3 regions of the Bradyrhizobium lupini genome follow, and region 1 is predicted to be linked to each of the others. Evidence: predicted binding sites of a transcription regulator. Region 1 holds the regulator's gene; each other region holds the start of a gene.

Region 1 (6,643 bases):
TCCTGATCACGACCGGCGGCGCATCGGTCGGCGACCACGATCTGGTCCAGCAGGCACTGCGGGACGAAGGCATCGCGATGGCGTTCTGGAAGATCGCGATGCGGCCAGGCAAGCCAATGATGCACGGGCGACTCGGCGCAATGGGTGTGATCGGCCTGCCGGGCAATCCCGTATCGTCCTACGTGTGCGCTTTCCTGTTCATGGTGCCGCTGATTCGCGCCCTGTCGGGCCGTTCAGTGATTCACCATCGCCGTGAACGCGCCGTGCTCGGCCGCGACGTCGGCGCCAACGACCAGCGCGAGGACTATCTGCGCGCGCATCTTGAGGAGCGTGACGATGGCACACGCGTCGTTGTTCCCGTCAATCATCAGGACTCTTCGCTGCTTGCAGATCTCGCTGCAGCACAGGTACTTCTCGTCCGCGCACCATTCGCGCCGAAGGCCGAAGCCGGCACGGCTTGCGAAGTGTTGCGGCTCCCCGTCTGAGCGCCCCCGCAACGCGCGTTCCGCGCACTTTGCTCTGTTCACGGTAAATTAAGCAGTTGCGGAACATGTATCGAACATATAGTGTCTGTTCATGATTTGTTTCGAGCATGCAGCGGCTTATGGCCGAATTCAGCGTCTCGGAATCGGACGACATCAACCGGGGGACTTTGGTCGAGATGTTAACGCGCAAACAATACGAGCTTCTGCGGTTCATCAGTGAACGTCTGAAGGAAAGCGGCGTGCCGCCCTCCTTCGACGAGATGAAGGATGCGCTCGATCTGCGCTCGAAGTCGGGCATCCATCGCCTGATCACGGCGCTCGAGGAGCGTGGCTTCATCCGACGCCTGCCCAACCGCGCCCGTGCGATTGAAGTCATCAAGCTGCCGGAGCTCCAGGCAGCCGCTGGCAGCCGCCGCGGCTTCACGCCGAGCGTCATCGAGGGCAATCTCGGCAAGGTGCGTGCGAGCGCGAGCCTGCCCGCTGACGAGGGCGAACGTCCCGTCGCGGTGCCGGTGATGGGCCGCATCGCGGCCGGCACGCCGATCGAGGCGTTGCAGACCCGCAGCCATACTATCAGCGTACCGCCTGACATGCTCGGCTCGGGCGAGCATTACGCGCTGGAAGTGCGCGGCGACTCGATGGTCGAAGCCGGCATTCTCGACGGCGACATGGCCCTGATCCAGCGCAACGAGAGCGCCGATACCGGCGACATCGTGGTGGCGCTGATCGACGACGAGGAAGCGACGCTGAAGCGCTTCCGCCGTCGCGGCGCCTCGATCGCGCTCGAGCCCGCCAACGCGGCCTATGAGGTCCGCATCCTGCCGCCCAACCGGGTGAAGATTCAGGGCAAGCTGATCGGGCTTTACCGGAAGTACTGATACCGGGAGTCTTTCTATCGGCAGTACTTCATATCGGAAGCACTTCATGCCGGAGGTGCTTGGCGCCTCGCGCGCTTCCGATCGGCATCGCCGGTCAGAGATTGGAGCGGATCATCGTCCGCTCCGGCTGGATAGCCTTTCTGGTTCTGCACAGACTATCCGGCCCCTCCTCCAACGCTGGCTCCTCGCCACGCCGACGAAGCAGCACCGCTTCAAGCAGCACCGCTTCGCGGCTCGGTTGTTCGAGGAAACAGCGACCAGCGGTCAAGTTCGGCCGTTGCAGCCAAGTTGGCAATGTTCGCGTACGCGCCTCCCGAATGCATCGCGGCGAGCTTTGTTCCTATTGAATTCGGGAAAGATAATGTGATCGCGGCTTGCGGAAGCCAGCCGCAGATTTGCCCACAACCAAGCAGAGCGTTCGTGCTTCCACTCTGATAGAGGCCTGCGCCTCGATAAGAGACGCGGGTTGCTATCCCAGCATGAGGAGCACCCGATGTGTGACTACAGCCTACATGCCGTCGCGTCGCGCCCCGCCGAAGTCGGCGAGACGATCGTCACGACAAGCTTCCGCGGCACCTCGACGCGCGGCTTCGCCTCTGCAGCCGATCCGTCTGTTGCCGTCTGCCTGCTGCCGGGGACGGAGCTCGCCTTCGCCGACGACGTCCGCTACGACAATCGCTGGATCTGGACGCGCACCATCAATTCCCGCGTGGGCAAGTTCGGCAAGATCGATCCGCACGTTCCCGACCGCCATCATGATGCGATCGAATTCCCCGACGGCAAATACGTGCTGGTGACGCAGCTCGTCGAAGGCCAGCGCGCGACGGTGCTGCAACTGCCGGTGACTCAGTCGGTCACCGAGCGCGAGCACAAGGCGCAGATCACCGCCGACAGGCAGCCGACCGTCACGCACCTGCCGATCGGCTGACAGAGCCGCCCTCCGGCTACGAAGTCGGAGGTCAGGATTGAATCGCCATCGCCGGCCGTGGCCGGCGAGATGGTGTGGTTTGCACCCCGCAGATCCGAACGGACGCACCGAACCACTGCGTTGCTCCGCACCATCAGATCAATCGTCGGCTTGCAGATCGGTGTCCGCCGGCGTTGCGTCCTTGATGCGAGGCGCGGTCGACTTTGGCGCGAGGCTGCCGTCGAAATCACCCTCGCCGGCGCCGGCCGGCAACCAGGGGCGGCTCGTGCCTCTCGCCCTCACTGCCTGAACCACAAAACCGTCACCACGCTGCGTCAGCGCCAGCGCGCTCTGGCTGGCGAGCCGCTGCCGATCGACCACCATCGCCGCGCAATCGGGCGGCGCGGGACGTCGTCACCACCAGGGCGGCCCGACTGCAATCGTCTGCGAGAGCGTCGACGCGCAGTGCCAGCGCGACCAGCCTCCCGTCGGCCAGTGGCGTCACGCAGCCGGATTCGTCGCAGGACACGCCATCGGCAAGCGAGGCTCTGCCCGCATCGCGCGGATCGGCGTCGGCAGCGAGCCATTCCTTGAGCAGAAAGCTGTCCTTGTTCGTCCTGATCAGGTGCAGATATCCGTCCCTGCCCCGCACCGCGACGCTGGCGCCATCCCCGGCAATCAGGATGTCGGGCTGCCGCGCCGACAGTCCCCAGAGGATCGCTGCCAGCAGCACCAGGGCGCCGGACCAGCGCAGCGGCGTGCGCAACAAGCCGAGCACAATGATTCCCAGGCTCGCCGCGATCAGCGGCGCGATCCCGAACGCCGGGATGCGGCCCACCGCGCCCGGCAAGGACGCGACCCAGCGCGAGACCGCGACCATCCACTCGATGCCAATCCCCATCACCCACCAGAACACGCTGTCCAGCCCGAACGGCGCAGCAAGCAGCCCCAACAGCCCCGCCGGCATCACCAGCGCAGAGACCACCGGCATCGCGCCGAGATTGGCGAGCACGCCGAACGGCGTGACACGGTGGAAATGAAAGGCGGCATAGGGCGTGGTCGCAAGTCCCGCAATCAGCGAAGCCATGAACAGCATCGCAATCTCGCGCCCACCCCACATCGCAATGCGCGCAGTCGCCGAATTGTCCGGCGAGGCAAACAAATTGGGCATGCCGATCTGCACCAGTGCGACCAAGCCGAGCGTTGCCGCAAACGACATCTGAAAACTCGGATGCACCAGCGCTTCCGGCGCGACCGCCAGCACGATCAGCGCAGCCACAGCAAGCGTGCGGAAGGTGATGGCGCGGCGATCGACCATCACCGCGATCAGCACCACCGCCGTCATGAAGAACGACCTTTGCGTGGCGACCTCCGCGCCCGACAGCAGCAGGTAGAACGCAGCGGCGACCAGCGCGGCGGCGGCCGACCATTTCTTGATGGCGAAGCCGGCCGCCAATCCGGGGATCAGAGCGAGCAGCGCGCGCACCGCGAAGAACACGACGCCGGCAACGACGGCCATGTGATAACCGGAGATCGAGAGCACGTGGCCGAGGCCGGAGATGAACATCGCATCGTTGACGGGCGTGGTGATCGCATCGCGCCGCCCGGTGAGCAGCGCGGTCGCGATCGCCCGATTGTCGCCGTCGAGCGTCGCCCGGATGCGGGCATCGATCGCATCGCGCAGGCCTTGCATGAAGGCCGCGTAACGCAGCCGTAAGCCGCCGGTCTCAGGCGGCGACGCCACCGTGATGGCGCCCATCGCGAAGCCGGAGGCGCCGATGCCCTGGAAGAACATGTCACGCGAAAAGTCGTAGCTGCCGGGCCGCACCGGCGCGAGTGGCGGCATCAGCCGTGCCTTCAGCTGAACGAAGCTACCGACCTCCGGCGCGGTGCCCTTGCGGACCGACAGGCGCACGCGCTCGAGCCTGACGTCGCTGCGCTGCGCCTCCATCGCCGTGACGCGCAGCACGAAACGATCGGTACGCTCGCGGATGTCGCGAGCCTCGACGAAGCCCGACAACGACACCGAATAGAGCGCCCTTGCCAGCACCGGGTGGGCGATGCGCGCCGTCTTCCAGGTTGCGACGGCAAAGCCGGCCGCGACCGCCGCGATCATGATGGCCGGGGCGAACAGCCGGCTCCGCCGCAACAGAGCCGCGCCAAGCAGGAGCGCGATGGCGGTCGTGGCAACGACCCACAGCACCGGCTCATGATCGGCAGAGAAATAAAGCGCGATGCCGCAGCCAAACGCGACGGGCACCCACGGCAACAGCCGCCCGGCGCCCGCCTCGGCGCGCAGCCAGGCGCGGAGGGTCTCGGCCAGCGATGTCCAGAGGTCGAGGCCTGCAGGCGCGAGGCCGCCCGCGGACGCGGCGCGGCCCGCGGGCCACGTCCCCGCGATCCCCTGCGATCGTACCGGCCGGCCCGGCTCGGCCATTCCCTGCACTCGATGATACGCAACGAAGCCAGAAGCTACCGGAACGTGCAGGTGGGCGGATAGCGGTACGGATCAGGAACGAAGGGGCGCGGCCGCTACTTTTCCTCTTCCATCGTCACGGCCACATCCGCCTTGGCCGACAGCCTGACCTTGTTGCCCTCGATATCGGCGACGAGGCCCTTGTCGATGAAGTGATGATGGCCCTTGTGGCTGCCCTCGCCGCTGTCCTTCTTGGTCAGCTTGATGCGATTGCCTTCGACCTTGTCGACGGTGCCGATGTGGACGCCGTCGGCGCCGATCACTTCCATATGCTCTGCGATGTTCTGCATGGTGGGTTCCTTGTTGGACCCACCCCAACGCGCGGGGAGCACGTTCGTTCTCTCACGAGAATGACGAAGCCGTGTGCCCGCTCGTCAGATCAGCGGCGCCTGCGACGAAGCATGGTGATTGACGATCTTCCACTCGCCGTCCTCGCGCATGATGACCCAGCTCATCTTGACCGAGAAATCGGGGCGTTCGCCGGCGAGATCGAACGAGATGGTCGCGGCCATATTGATCAGATCAGGACCTGCCTGCGCCGCCGTCACCTCGGAAAACACCGCGCTCGGCTTGCGCCAGCGCGGCAGGCCGTTGAAATAGTCTGCGACGCCGGCCCTGCCCCGGTAGAGCTTTGGGTTGGAGCCGAAGAAGAAGGCATTCCTCGCATAGAGCGATGAGAGCGCGGCCGCATCGAGCGTGGCGAAGCCGGCGCGCCATTTCGCGATGATGCCGGAAACGATAGCGTCGGCTTCGTTGCTCATTGTGGTCTCGCAGCTCTTTTCAGCCTTTGGCAACTTCCTTCGCGAACGTGTCGCGCAGACCGATAGTCCTGGAAAATACCGGTCTGTCGGACGTCGAGTCCTTGTCGCGCACGAAATAGCCCTGGCGCTCGAACTGCATCGGCTCGGTCGAATTGCTTTCCGCGACCGATGCCTCGACGCGGGCATTAGCGAGAATTTCCAGTGACTGCGGATTGAGGTCGGCGGCGAAGTTCGAGGCGTCCGGGCTCGGTTTGGCAAACAGCTGATTGTAGATGCGGATTTCCGCGGGCACGGATGTCGCCGCCGGCAGCCAGTGCATGGTGGCCTTGACCTTGCGGCCATCGGGCGCGTTGCCGCCCTTGGTCGCGGGATCGTAGGTGCAGCGCAGCTCCACCACCTCGCCGGCATCGTTCTTGATCACGCCGGTGCACTTGACGAAATAGGCGTAGCGCAGCCGCACCTCGTTGCCCGGCGACAGACGGAAGAACTTTTTCGGCGGGTTCTCCATGAAGTCGTCCTGCTCGATATAGAGCTCACGACCGAACGTGATCTTGCGGGTGCCGGCGGAGGGATCATCCGGATGGTTGATCGCCTCGAGCTCCTCGGTCTGCCCCTCGGGATAATTCTCGATCACGACCTTGAGCGGCTTAAGCACCGCCATGCGCCGCTGCGACGTGCGGTTCAATTCCTCGCGGATGCAGAATTCCAGCATGCCGACGTCGACCACGCTATTGGCTTTCGCAACGCCGATGCGCTTGACGAATTCGCGAAGCGCGGCCGGCGGCACGCCGCGGCGGCGCATGCCCGCCATGGTGGGCATGCGCGGGTCGTCCCAGCCCGCGACATGGCCCTCGCGGACGAGCTGGGTCAGCACACGCTTGGACAGCAGCGTGTAGGTCAGGTTCAGCCGCGCGAATTCGTACTGGTGCGGCTTCGAGGGCACCGGCAGCTTCTCGATGAACCAGTCGTAGAGCGGCCGATGGTCCTCGAACTCCAGCGTGCAGATCGAGTGCGTGATGCCTTCGATGGCATCCGACTGGCCGTGGGCATAGTCGTAGCTTGGATAGATGCTCCACTTGGTCCCGGTGCGCGGATGGTGCGCATGCAGGATGCGGTACAGCACGGGGTCGCGCAGA
Region 2 (6,643 bases), 3.2 Mb from region 1:
TCCTCCAGCGCGACATCAATATCGCCGCGCAATATCTGGAGACCTCCGGCGACCTCGGTTACGTCGTGCTCGATGCCGACCTCGGCGGCCAGGATTCAGGCGCGCTGCTGCAGCAGATCCGCAGCCTCGAGGGCACCGTCGGCGCGCGGCTGGTGTTTGAGCACTAGCACTGCATTGACGAGCGGCCGCAGGGCGCCTTGAATGCGGCCTGCTGGCACAACGAACAGAAACTCAAGGGGAAACGATGGCGCAAATCCATGTGAAGCTGTGCGCATTGCTGGTGGGCGCAGCGGGCGCGCTGGGCGCGAATTCCGCTTCAGCGGTGACGCTGACTGAGGATGCGGACACTGTCTGCAAGGGCCTCGTCGGCGGCGCTGACGCCGTGAAGGTGGATTCGGCGACGTTGGTGGCGCCGTCGCAACTGGCCGTCGCCGAACGCGGCCCGACGCCGTCGGGGCGCGTCACGCCCGCCAATCCCGGCTTCTGCAAGCTGCTCGGCCATATCGATCCCACCGATCCCAAGGCGCCGCCGATCAAGTTTCAGGTCAATTTGCCCGTCGAATGGAACGGCCGTTCGCTGCAATATGGCGGCGGTGGATTCAATGGCGTGCTGATCACGGGCCTGGCGCTGCCGCCGGCCTATCCCTTCGACAAGGCGTCGCCGCTCGCGCGCGGCTTCGTCACCTACGGCACCGATTCCGGTCACGAGTCCAAGCCGGGCGAGCCGCCGCAGCTGTTCGCGCTCAACGACGAAGCCTTCGAGAATTTCGCCCATCGCGCCTACAAGAAGGTGCGCGATGCCGCCGTCGCGCTGATGCAGCGCGCTTACGGCAAGGCGCCGGAGAAAATGTACTTCATGGGGTCGTCCGAAGGCGGCCGCGAAGGCCTCACCATGGCGCAGCGCTACCCTGATGATTTCGACGGCATCTTTGCTCGCGTGCCCGTCATCAACTGGGTCGGCCTGCAGCATGCCGGCACGCGTTCGGGGCTCGTGACCATGGGTGATGGCTGGATCAATCCGGCGCAGGTGAAGCTAGTCGGCGATGCCGTGCGGGCCGCTTGCGACAAGGCCGACGGCTCCGATGACGCGCTGGTGCAAGATCCCGTTTCCTGCAAGGCGGCCTTCAAGGCGGAGACGCTGCGTTGCGCGAGCGGCAAGACGGGCGATCAGTGCCTCACCGACGCACAGATCAAGGCGATCGAGACCTTGCATGCGACCTACAAATTCCCGTTCGCGCTCGCCAATGGCCTCGACGATTATCCGGGCTGGGGCGTGTCGGGCGAGGACACGCCGGCGGTCGGCCCGACCGGCGGCTGGGTCGCGTGGTGGCTTGGCACGGCGCCTCCCGCGCAGCCGCCCGCGCCCAATAATGGCATCGCCTGGATCTACGGCGCCGGCGGCATCCAATACGTGTTCGCGCGCGATCCCAAGCTCGACGTGACGACGTATAAGCCCGAAGCGCACAAGGCGCGGCTGCTCGAGGTCTCCAGCCTGATGGATTCCACCGACCCCGACCTCAGCCGCTTCCGCGCTCGCGGCGGCCGGCTGATCATGCTCGAACATATGGCGGACTACGCGCAAAGCCCCTATGCCGGCATCCGCTATTTCGAGAACGTCGAACGCAAGGTCGGCAAAGCCGAGACGGCCGAGTTCGCGCGGCTCTACACCGCGCCAGGGGTCGACCATGTCGGCTCCGGCGCGCCGGCCAATGTCGACATGCTGAGCGTGCTGGTCGACTGGGTCGAAAAGGGCAGGGCGCCCGGCGATCTGGAAGTTACCGAGCAGAAGGTCGAGGCGCCGTCGTTTGCGACGCTTCGCGCGCTGCCGCTGTGCCGCTGGCCGGCCTGGCCGCACTACAAGAGCGGCCCAGTGACGGAGGCGTCGAGCTTCATGTGCGCGCCGTAGCAGGCGCGCCACTTCGGAGCGTCACCCGCTGGCCATTGCCTGCGCGCCGCCGAGCAGCTGCGCGTTAAGCCGGCCGCCGGAGAACAGCATGTCGTCAAGCGCCTCGTCGATATCGGCCGAGATCACGGTGTTGCCGCCGTCCCGCGCGATGCTTCCTTGCGCCAGCCGCCGCATCAGCTCCTTGATGAAGGCGCAACTCGTGCCCTCGCTGCGTCGGGCAGCCTCCGCGATCACGGCCCCCTCGAGCGGCAATCCCCTGCCGTAGAGCCGGACCAGCTTGCCGCGGCCGGTCTCGTCTGGCAGCGGCACTTCGATGGCTTGATCGATGCGGCCGGGGCGACCCGCGAGAGCTCCCTCGAGGTCCTCCGGCCGGTTGGTGGTCAGGACGAACAGGATGTCGGCGTCTTCCTTCAGCCCGTCCATCTCGTTGAGCAGCTTGTTCAGCATGGATTCCTCACACGGCCCCATGTCATCGCGGTCGCGGGCGATGAGATCGACATCCTCGATCACCACCATCGACGGCTGGAGCAACCGTGCCAGGCTCATATAGGCGCCGAGCAGACCGATCTGCTCGGCCGTGATGATCAGCGTCGTATGCCCGGGCAAATGCGTTGCGAGATAACGGATCGTGTGGGTCTTGCCAGTGCCCGGCGGCCCGTACAGCAAGATGCCTTTGCGTGTCGATTGACCCAGCCGGCGCAATTGGTCTCGGGTGTTGACGAAGGTCAGAACGTTGCGATCGAGCAGCCGCAGGGTCTGCTCCGGCAGGATCACCTCGTCGCGCGCGACCTGCGGCAAGCGATGCACCGTGATGCCGCGCGAGCGACCGCGATAGTCGGAGTCGGCATCGAGCGACAGGATCTTGCCGCGATAGGTCCGCGCAGCCTGTACGGCTTCTTCCAATTCATTGAAGCATTGCTGGACCAGAGCCGCGCCTGCGGAACCTGAGGGTACCAGGATTTCGATCCGAATTCCGGGCTCGCGACTGTATTCGCGGTGTGCGCAGAGCAAAACCGCATAGCGGAGATGATCCTGCTCACACAGCCACAGCCCGTTATCCAGACACTTGACCGGGCTCTTCTCGCCTACGTCGACGTCGGAATATTGCAGCGGGGCAATCGCGATCGCATAGCGGCCCTCCTTGAGCAGTCGTGGAATCGACAGCGTTTCGTAGCGCTGCTCCTCGTTTAATCCCACCAGCCGGATGGCCTTGCCGAAGAGCCGGTCGACGGCGGCCTGGAGATCGACCCGCATGTGGCCAGGAAACTGGCGGATCGTGGTCACGAGTTTGCTGCGCGCGGTGCTGGCAAGGTGCCAATCGAGAACGTCGCAAGCAAAGTCGAAATCTTCCTCTTGTTCGTTCGAGGGTTCATCCGCCGCACGCATGCAGTCGCTGCACAGCCAGACCGTTCGGTCGCCGATACGAACGTCGATCTGTCCCTCAGGCTTGCCACAGAGTTCGCAAGGAGTCTTGACCGCCTCTAGCGTGACCTGCAGTTGGTGGCCGGCCAATTCGATGGATTGTTGCGCAGATTTGAAAAGGGCTTCGGCAACCGATTGCGGGTAAGGTCCGCAAACCGCTTTTTCCTTCTGCTCGATCTGGGTGATCAGCGCGGTCGCTTCACGGTCTGATTTGCCGAAAACCTGCCGAAGCAGATCCATCACGAATTGGTCCGGCGTATCATCGTCATTATGAATTACGAGCTGGGTCGGCTGATTCTCGCCACGCATACTGTTCATCACGAAAGGTCTCCGGGACAATCTATGATTGAATAGAACGAATAGGGAACATAAAAGGAAGCGGCCGTCAAGCGTGACGGCGGCGGCTAATTGCGATTGGTGGGTGAGGTCCTGGTGCGCCGGGGCGGCCCTGTTCCTCGACGACTGCCGCGGCACATGTCCAGCTGCCGTCCTTTGACAATCTGATCCGCCTCGATTATCTATTTCGCATGCGAAATAAAGACGCGGGCGCGAGACACCATCGGTTGATCTACCTGTTGAGCGTGGCGCAGCGGCGCGTGCAGCGCTGGATGGCGGCGCAGCCTTCGAGCGAGGTCACGCCGGCGCAAGCGGGGCTGCTGTTCATCCTCGGCAAGCAGAACGGCGTCCTGATGGGTGAGGTGGGCGCGGCGCTCGACATGGGGCCGGCCGGCATCTCGGGGCTGGTCGACCGTACGGCGGCGGCTAAACTGGTCGAGCGGCGCGCGGATCACGAGGATGGTCGCGCCTGGCGCGTCTGGCTGACGCCGAAGGGGCGGACGGCACTGGCGCAGGCGAAGGCCAGCGCGGCACAGATCAACGCGGCGTTGACGGACGGATTCACCAGTGCGGAGATCGATATCGTCGCGCGCTGGCTGACCAGCATTCAGGACAAGTTTCCAAGACAGCTTTCAACAGAGCTTTCTAGAGATCCATAGGAATAGAGGAGAGACCCATGACCGAGCACGTCCGGATCCGGAACGACGGCGGAATTCTCACGCTCACGCTGGCACGCCCCGACAAGAAGAATGCGCTGACGGATGCGATGTACGGCAAGCTCGCCGATGCCATCGAATCAGCCGAGCACGATCCGTCGGTCCGCGTGATCCTGATCCGCGGCGAAGGCGACATGTTTACCGCCGGCAACGATGTCGGCGAGTTCGCGGCGGTCGCGGCGGGCAAGTCGGAAGGAAGCCGCAACGTCGTGCGCTTCATCCAGTCGCTGGCGCGCTGCTCCCGGCCCTTGGTGGCCGCGGTGCAGGGCCGCGCCGTCGGCGTCGGCACCACGATGCTGCTGCATTGCGACCTCGTCGTGCTTGCCGACAACGCGCAATTGTCGACGCCCTTCGTCAGCCTCGCACTGGTGCCGGAAGCAGCCTCCAGCCTGCTGATGCCGGCGCGCATCGGCTATGCGCGGGCCTACGAGATGTTCGCGCTGGGCGAGACGGTGCCGGCCAAATCCGCGCTGGAATGGGGGCTCGCCAACCGCGTCGTGCCGCTCGACAAGCTCGATGCCGAGGCGCTCGCGCTGGCGCAGCGTCTTGCCCGTCAGCCGGCCGGCGCACTCACCGCCACCAAGAAGCTGATGCGCAACGGCGAGACGCTGGTCGCGCAGATGAATGCCGAAGGCGAGCAGTTCGGGCTGCGCCTGCGCACCGCTGAGGCGCGCGAGGCCTTCACGGCGTTCACGGAACGCCGCCCGCCGGATTTCACCAAGGTTGCGTGATATCCGGGACTGCGCTGAGGCTCGTCGGGCCGGAAACTCACGCCCATTCGATTAAAACCTTAACGGAACATTGGCATGTCGCGGGCAAGGTGGCGCTCGAAAGAATAGGCCCCCGACCCAGGCCCCCGACACCATGGCAATGTTTAAGAAATCAGTAAGTTCGCTCCTTCTGACCTTGATGGCCCTGCTGGCTGCGGGTGCGCTGGCCTCCACGGCGATCCAGATGGTTGGGGCGTTCGGCCGCTATAGCGACAGCCTCGAGACCGCGCGGCTTGCCGCGGCCGACAAGGCGATCTTCCATGGCGTGCTGGCGCTGCGCAACAATCGCGGCGATGCCCAGAGCGCGATCCTCGGCGAGGATGATCCGCGAGCAAAACTCGAGGCGGCGGAGAAGGCCGAGCAGGGCGGCTATGACGCCATCGGCGCCGCGCTCGCCACCGTCGATTTCGCCCGCCGCGACGAACTCGCTGGCACATTGAAGCAGGGCTGGAGCGCCGCCGCGCCGCAATTCCAGCTGTTCTACGACGAGGCCAAGCGCCCGCGCGCCGAACGCAAGATCGAGCGGACCAACTCCTGGTATGATGCCGTCACCAAGGTGATCGAAACGGCCAACCTCGCCTCCACCGCGGTGTCGAACCGTGCCTGGATGAATGACCCTTTCATCGCCCGCATGATCCAGGTCCGGCGCTTCGCCTGGCAGGTGCGCGACCGTTATGGGATCCATTGTTCGTCGCTTCGCTCCAACGTCAACAGCAGCAAGCCGCTCGACGACGCCCAGAAGCGGTCAGTGGCGCAATGGGATGGCACGATCGCCTCCGGCTGGGCAGGCATGGCCGAGTTGCTGGCCTCGCCCGACGTGGCGGCGGAGCTGGTGACGGCCGCGACGGACGCGAAGGCCAAGACCGACGGTGCGCTCAAGCAGATCGGCGACCTCACCAAGAATTTCGACGGCAGCGGTAAGCCCGCGATGCCCGCCGCGGAATGGAATACGCTGTGTCAGTCACCCTTTGCGTCCATCGTCGCGGTGGCCAACAAGGCGCTCGACCAGTCAATCGTCCGGGCGGAAACGGTGCAGGCCAAGGCGCTCACCAATCTCGTCGTGCAGTCGCTCGCGTTCCTGCTCGCGCTCGCCGTGACCCTGACCGGCGTGTACGTGGTGCGCAATCGCCTGATGCGCCCGGTGCGCGCCATCCTGGACGCGATCGCCAAGATCAGCGCCCGCGACTACGCGACGCCCGTCCCGCAATCCAGGTATCCCGACGAGTTCGGCACCATGGCGGCCGCACTCGAAAGCCTGCGCGAGAGCGCGGCGACCGCGGAACGCCTGGGCCAGGAGCGCGAATCGCAGCAGGCGCTCCAGCTCGCCCGCTCCGGCACCGTCGATGCGGCCTGCCGCAGTTTCGACGACACCGTGCAAGCCGTCATTCACAGCGTTGCGGCGTCGACCAAGGAGCTCGATGCCACCGCGACGGACGTCCGCTCACTGGTTTCGGAATCGAGCAGCCAGACCGCGGCGGTCTCCTCCTCCGCCG
Region 3 (6,643 bases), 1.0 Mb from region 1:
GCGATCGGCAAATTCCGACGCCTGGTCGGCACAGCCGGAATAGCGGCCGTTCCGGATTCTGAAAGAAGTAGAGCGGCATGGTTCGCACCGATCGCGCCTGATGGCTCCGTCCCCTCGGCCATAATCGCGGGCAGTCCAATCCCAAACCATCGGCAGATCAATTCCGGGCGGCTACGGAATAGCCCCATGGGCGCGGCTTGCGCCCTGCAAGCCATGCTGCGCTCAAGTCATGGCGGCTGCGGCGCGCAGGGGCGCCATGCCGCCGACGATCTCGGTCCGGCCGTTCAGGCGGTTTTGCGCCCGATCGCCTTCAGCTCCCGATCGATGCGCAGCTGCACCCGTCGGATCGCCAAGAGATCGATCTTGGTCTCGGTCTTGCCGGTCTTGATCTGCTCGCCGATGCTGAGAACATGCTGGGCGGCATAATATTCCAAGGGAAAGCCAAACCTGTCGTTAAGCCCCGGATCGCTCAGGGCTATCGCGCAAACGCACGTGCTCCGGAACATACGAAATCGAAATTCGAAAGACGTCGGCCGCGCGCGTCGGCGCGAGACCTCATGCCCGTGGTTCTCCGGCCAAGAACAGAGTTCCGAGAATGGGTAAGGGCGCCTTCCGGAACGCGGCGGCATGTGCCTTGCTTGGCCCGATGCGGCTAAGCAACATGGACGCGTCATGCCGGGCATTCCCCGCCGCTATTCTCATTTCGTGTTCGGAATCATCCAGTCCGGACTGACCTCGCTGATCGCCGCGGGCATCGCCAGCTTTCCCGCAGGGAACGCGCTGGACTTCCTGGCGCACTGGATGGTGTCGTGGCTGATCGCATGGGCGGCGATGCTGCCGATCGTGCTGCTCGCAGCGCCGGCGATCCGCGCCTTCTCGCTGCGGCTGACGCAGGAGGAGGGCGGTTCGCAAACCGGCCGGCCGGCATGAAAATCGGAATGAAAAAACCCCGCTTGGGAGAACCAAGCGGGGAGAAGGTTATTGGAGGCTGAGGTGCTGGGCTGCAACACCATAGCCGGGCGACCCTAGCCGGTTCAGCTTACGACAGCCTGACAAGGCCCAATGATGGCAGCAAAAGCCGGAGCGCGGGGGCCGCAGACTGGCCCCGCACCGGTCCCAATTTCGACATCCGTTCGCACAACTCAGGACACAACCGCAGGCGAGATTTCGCGGCGACGGTGCTGCCATAGGGGAAAACGTGGCGTGCCGGCAACGGGGTGGCATCATGGACAACGTAGAGCGGTCATTCGCCGCCGCGACGGCGGCTGGCTTCGTCGTGCTGGTAATCGGCATCGGCTTGCTGGTTCTGCTGTAGGCGCTGTTGGGTGCGGAAGATGGCTCCGAGGGTGGAAAGGCCCGTGCGCGCCTTTCAAAAACGCGAAAACAACCCCATGCACAGTAGCGTGCCTACAAATTCCCCCGCCCAATCAATGGCTTACTGGTAGTATTTAGATACCATATCGGCTCGGATTTGCCTTTCACGGCCATCCGAATCCCGATTCCCGTGCCGATTCCTGAGATCAACGGGCGGCCGCTCCGGCACCGTCGCCAGCGCGGGCCCAGCGGCCTAATGAACCTTGATCGCGTCCAGCGGCAAACGGAGTTCGGCGGCACGCTCTTCGCGGTCTTTCTTGCGGAACTCGTTTTCCTTGCGCTCGAACTTGCTCAGCTCCTCCCGCGCCGCCTCCAGCAGCGGAGTGCGCCGGATCGTATCGTGATGCGTGTTGTCCGTCATGACTGAAGTCCCCAGAGTTGCGGTCTCGTCCAAGAGGAGAAGGCCGCAGACCGCGAAAGGTTCGGTGCCGGACGATTGCGGAATTCTGACGGCGCACAGCGCATCCGTCTTTGATGCGCTTCAGGCAGCCAAAATCGTAAAAGAACATATTGCGAACCTAGAACAAATAGGGTACATTGCTTTTATCGCCGCGCCGCCTCGCCAATCGTTTGTCCCTCACGCGAATCCTCGTCATAAGGAGCACGACCCGATGTCCACCACTGCCCTGCGTATCGTCGAAGGATCCTCCATGGACAAGAGTAAAGCTCTCGCCGCCGCGCTCTCCCAGATCGAGCGTCAGTTCGGCAAGGGCTCGGTGATGAAGCTTGGCAAGAACGACCGTTCGATGGATGTCGAGGCGGTCTCTTCGGGCTCGTTGGGGCTTGATATCGCGCTCGGGATCGGCGGCCTGCCGAAGGGGCGCGTTGTGGAGATCTACGGGCCGGAATCCTCGGGCAAGACCACGCTGGCACTGCACACGGTGGCGGAAGGGCAGAAGAAGGGCGGCATCTGCGCCTTCATCGACGCCGAGCACGCGCTCGACCCGGTCTATGCGCGCAAGCTGGGCGTCAATATCGACGAGCTCCTGATCTCCCAGCCGGACACCGGCGAGCAGGCGCTGGAAATCTGCGACACGCTGGTGCGCTCCGGCGCGGTCGACGTGCTGGTGATCGATTCGGTCGCGGCGCTGGTGCCGAAGGCCGAGCTCGAGGGCGAGATGGGCGATGCGCTGCCGGGTCTGCAGGCGCGTCTGATGAGCCAGGCGCTGCGCAAGCTGACGGCGTCCATCAACAAGTCCAATACGATGGTGATCTTCATCAACCAGATCCGCATGAAGATCGGCGTGATGTACGGCTCGCCGGAGACCACCACCGGCGGCAACGCGCTGAAATTCTATGCTTCCGTCCGCCTCGACATCCGCCGCATCGGCGCGATCAAGGAGCGTGACGAAGTGGTCGGCAACACCACGCGCGTCAAGGTCGTCAAGAACAAGCTGGCGCCGCCGTTCAAGCAGGTCGAGTTCGACATCATGTACGGCGAGGGCGTCTCCAAGATGGGCGAGATCCTCGATCTCGGCGTCAAGGCCGGCATCGTCGAAAAATCCGGCGCATGGTTCTCCTACGACAGCCAGCGTCTTGGCCAGGGCCGCGAGAATTCGAAAGCGTTCCTGAAGGCCAACCCCGACATCACCGCCAAGATCGAGACCTCGATCCGCCAGAACTCCGGCCTGATCGCCGAGCAAATTCTCGCCGGCAGCCCCGAGCGTGACGCCGACGGCGAGGAGCCGGCGGACGAGTAAGCTTCAGCAGTAAAGTTTTTCGCGAGGAGCGGGCGCTGAGGACGTTGAGTTGCCGACGTCTTCGGCGCCTGTTTCGTTTGGGATTGGTCATGCTCGGGGGGCGCGATGAAGCGGTTGATCTTGACCAGTTCGTCCGGAAGCGGGCTCGCCCGATCGGGCTTGGCGGAGCTTGTCATCTCATCCTCGTTTCACTTTGAGTGGGGACCGCTGCCCTCGCCCGAGAAGCTCGCAGCCTTTTTCGCCGCGCGTTCGGCGAATCTCGGGCCGGGTGATCATTGGTCCGACTGGGGCATCCGGTGGCCCAAGGACATCAAGGCCCGCAAAGACTTGTCCCTTGCGAACTTCTGCGAGCAATATGACGTGGTTGAACTTTGGTTCGACCCAGCTCCCCGGGATCAATTGCAGCTCGTCTGGCTGCTGGACCACCTCAGCTCCTGCTCCTCGCTGGTGCGAAAGCTTAAACTTCGACTTGTGGCATCCGAGCTGACCACAGAACGCGGTGAGGATCTCGCTGCGTCCGAGCCGCACATTCATGTCGTGCGTATCACGGCTCGAGAGTTCGAGACTGCCCGGTTGGCGTGGTCGGCCTACCGCGCGATGACCCCTGAGGCGTGCGTCGATCTCCTTCACCAGGATCTCAGTGCATTGCTGATGCTGCGGTTGTTTCACCTGCGCTCGCAACGGCGCACATATGTGTTCGGAGAATTTGAGTTGGGTTCGTTGCTCGAGGGGCTCGCGCTCGGCCCCAAGCCCGTAGTGGCCGGGTTGGGCGACGAACTGCGCACGATCGATCGCGAAAATTTAAGAGCTCGGCACGAGGTCTATCTCCGCAGCCGGTTGTCGTTGACCGAGTTCGGCAGGGCCGTCCTGGCCCATCAGGAAGATTTCAGTCGCCACAATCCGATCGACCGCTGGTGGGGCGGCACGCACCTGACCAATGATCGGCTGTGGCGTTACGGTAATGTTTTGACGAAGCCTTGAGGCCACGGCATGACGCGGCTCATTGTCACGACCGACTCGTCCATCGCCGGCGCTATTCAACAGGCGGGCCTTGCCGACCTCGTGATTGCCATCGAGCGCCGGCTGGTCTGGGGACCGTTGCCAGCCGATGCAGAGCTGGACGCATTCTTTGCGCCGCGTACGACACAGCCCCGCGGGCTTCACTGGCTCGACGATACGCCGTCCTGGCGTCTCGAGGAATCAGGCGTGAAGGATCGAGGACTGATTGAACTGCTCGCGGAATATGACACGGTCGAGTTTTGGCGAGGGCCGGAGCCAAATGCGCAATTGATCCTGCTCTGGCTGCTCGATCATTGGGGCCGCCAACACGATGCAAATCCCGACTTTGTCGTGCGCTCCCTGTCCTTGGGTGTCAGGGATGTCGACCCACCGCGAAGCGAACTCTACCCGCCGGCTGTTGCGATCACACCTCGTCAACTCAAATCGGCCAAGCGTGCATGGCGGGCCTATCGCGCGCCGACCCCGCAAAGTTGGAGGGATCTCTTCAAGACCAATTTGAGCTGTTTGCCACAACTCGCCCCTCACGTGAGGGCTCTGCTCAACGAACTTCCGCGTCCCGCCTCAGGCCTTGGAGCCACGGAAGCGCGGATACTCCAGCTCATCGCGCGAGGCGGCATGCAGCCTTTCGATGTCTTTCCGGGCCATCAGAAGTGCAACGGGCTGGATGTGTATGGTTATTGGGAAGTTGGAGCGCTGCTTGACGGCCTTGCGCGGTGCGAGAGGCCGGCCGTGTCGGGACTGGATCAAGGTCCGTTTTCGCTAGAGATGCACGACGATTCAAGTCAGTTCGATCGGTACGAGCGGTCGCAATTGACGCTGACCGAGTTCGGAAAGGCGGTGTTGGGAGGCGACCAGGATTTTCGCCGGCACAACCGGATTGATCGCTGGTGGGGCGGCACTCACCTGACCAACGAGCGACTCTGGCGGTGGGACCCCGAGACCCGCTCGTTGGTTGCGCCCTAAATGCGTGTTCCGTGCCGGAGGGTGGGTTAGCGAAGTGTAGCCCACCTCTTCCATTTCGCCAGAGACAGAAGTGGTGGGTTACGCCAGCGACTGCGCTTCGCGCAGCCGGTGGCTAACCCACCCTACAAAACGGTTACTCCGCCGCCTCCGCGTAATCGCTCACCGGCGGGCAGGAGCACACCAGGTTGCGGTCGCCATAGACGTTGTCCACGCGCCCGACCGGGGACCAATATTTGTCGGTTCGTGAGGTGCCCGCGGGGAAGCAACCCTCGGCGCGGGTGTAGGCGCGCTTCCAATCGTCGTCCGCGATGTCATGCACGGTGTGCGGGGCATGACGCAGCGGCGACGCCTCGATCCTGAAGCGGCCAGCCTCGACCTCGGCGATCTCCTTCCGAATGGCGATCATGGCATCGCAGAAACGATCGAGCTCCGCCCTGGATTCCGATTCGGTCGGCTCGATCATCAGCGTGCCCGGCACCGGGAAGCTCATGGTCGGCGCGTGGAAGCCGTAATCGATCAGGCGCTTGGCGATGTCGTCGACGGTGACGCCTGAGGTCGTCTTCAGCGCGCCGGGGTCGACGATGCACTCATGCGCGACGCGGCCTTTCTCGTTCTTGTAGAGCACCGGGAAATGCGCATCGAGCCTTGCAGCCACGTAGTTCGCGTTGAGGATCGCGATCTCGGTGGCGCGCTTGAGGCCTTCGCCGCCCATCATCAGGATGTAGATGTAGGAGATGGTGAGGATCGAAGCCGAGCCGAACGGCGCGGCCGAGACCGGCCCCACAGGCGCTTTCCCATCCGTCGCCGGATGACCGGGCAGGAACGGCTTGAGGTGCGCCTTGACGCCGATCGGGCCCATGCCCGGGCCGCCGCCGCCATGCGGGATGCAGAAGGTCTTGTGCAGGTTGAGATGGCTGACATCGGCGCCGTAATCGCCGGGCCTGCTAAGGCCGACCTGCGCGTTGAGGTTGGCGCCGTCGAGATAGACCTGTCCGCCATGGCCATGCACGATCTCGCAGATCTCGCGGATGTGCTCCTCGAACACGCCATGGGTCGAGGGATAGGTGATCATGACCGCGGCGAGGTCGTTCGAATGCTTCTCGGCCTTGGCGCGGAGATCATTGACGTCGACGTCGCCGTTCTTCTCGCAGGCGACCACCACCACGTCCATGCCGACCATCGCGGCCGAGGCCGGGTTGGTGCCGTGCGCGGAGGAGGGGATCAGGCAGATCTTGCGATGCGTCTCGCCACGCGCCGCGTGATAGCCGCGGATCGCGAGCAGCCCGGCATATTCGCCTTGCGCGCCCGAGTTCGGCTGCAGCGAGATCGCGTCATAGCCGGTGATGTCGCACAGCCATTTTTCCAGCCGCGCGAACAGCGCGTAGTAGCCCTTCGCCTGCTCAGGCGGGGCGAACGGATGCAGGCTGCCGAATTCCGGCCAGGTCAGCGGCATCATCTCGGTGGTCGCGTTCAGCTTCATGGTGCACGAGCCGAGCGGGATCATCGCGCGGTCGAGCGCGAGGTCGCGGTCGCTGAGCTTGCGCATGTAGCGCAGCATCTCGGTTTCCGAGCGATGCGCGTGGAAG

Evidence for each region. The regulator LexA, encoded in region 1, represses DNA repair genes until DNA is damaged. The targets are predictions, from matches to a motif close to TGTTCNNNNTGTGTTCNG.
Region 2: the regulator LexA is predicted to act here: its motif matches at 3,680-3,697, upstream of AB3L03_RS20295 (ATP-dependent Clp protease adaptor ClpS).
Region 3: the regulator LexA is predicted to act here: its motif matches at 1,894-1,911, upstream of recA (recombinase RecA).

What each region holds. Positions count from the first base shown of each region.
Region 1 is NZ_CP162553.1:7,549,164-7,555,806, reverse strand. It holds partial or broken gene glp (gephyrin-like molybdotransferase Glp) at 1-485, shown strand, start outside; gene lexA (transcriptional repressor LexA) at 662-1,363, shown strand; gene AB3L03_RS36350 (hypothetical protein) at 1,857-2,291, shown strand; partial or broken gene AB3L03_RS36345 (ComEC/Rec2 family competence protein) at 2,430-4,707, opposite strand; gene AB3L03_RS36340 (DUF2171 domain-containing protein) at 4,803-5,036, opposite strand; gene AB3L03_RS36335 (nuclear transport factor 2 family protein) at 5,121-5,507, opposite strand; gene AB3L03_RS36330 (glutamine--tRNA ligase/YqeY domain fusion protein) at 5,527-6,643, opposite strand, start outside.
Region 2 is NZ_CP162553.1:4,304,698-4,311,340, forward strand. It holds gene serA (phosphoglycerate dehydrogenase) at 1-167, shown strand, start outside; gene AB3L03_RS20290 (tannase/feruloyl esterase family alpha/beta hydrolase) at 245-1,906, shown strand; gene AB3L03_RS20295 (ATP-dependent Clp protease adaptor ClpS) at 1,928-3,646, opposite strand; gene AB3L03_RS20300 (MarR family winged helix-turn-helix transcriptional regulator) at 3,856-4,323, shown strand; gene AB3L03_RS20305 (enoyl-CoA hydratase) at 4,341-5,111, shown strand; gene AB3L03_RS20310 (methyl-accepting chemotaxis protein) at 5,245-6,643, shown strand, end outside.
Region 3 is NZ_CP162553.1:6,532,510-6,539,152, forward strand. It holds partial or broken gene AB3L03_RS31085 (hypothetical protein) at 1-79, opposite strand, end outside; gene AB3L03_RS31090 (hypothetical protein) at 285-434, opposite strand; gene AB3L03_RS31095 (DUF2798 domain-containing protein) at 673-930, shown strand; gene AB3L03_RS31100 (hypothetical protein) at 1,568-1,735, opposite strand; gene recA (recombinase RecA) at 1,986-3,074, shown strand; gene AB3L03_RS31110 (hypothetical protein) at 3,180-4,055, shown strand; gene AB3L03_RS31115 (hypothetical protein) at 4,065-5,057, shown strand; gene gcvP (aminomethyl-transferring glycine dehydrogenase) at 5,191-6,643, opposite strand, start outside.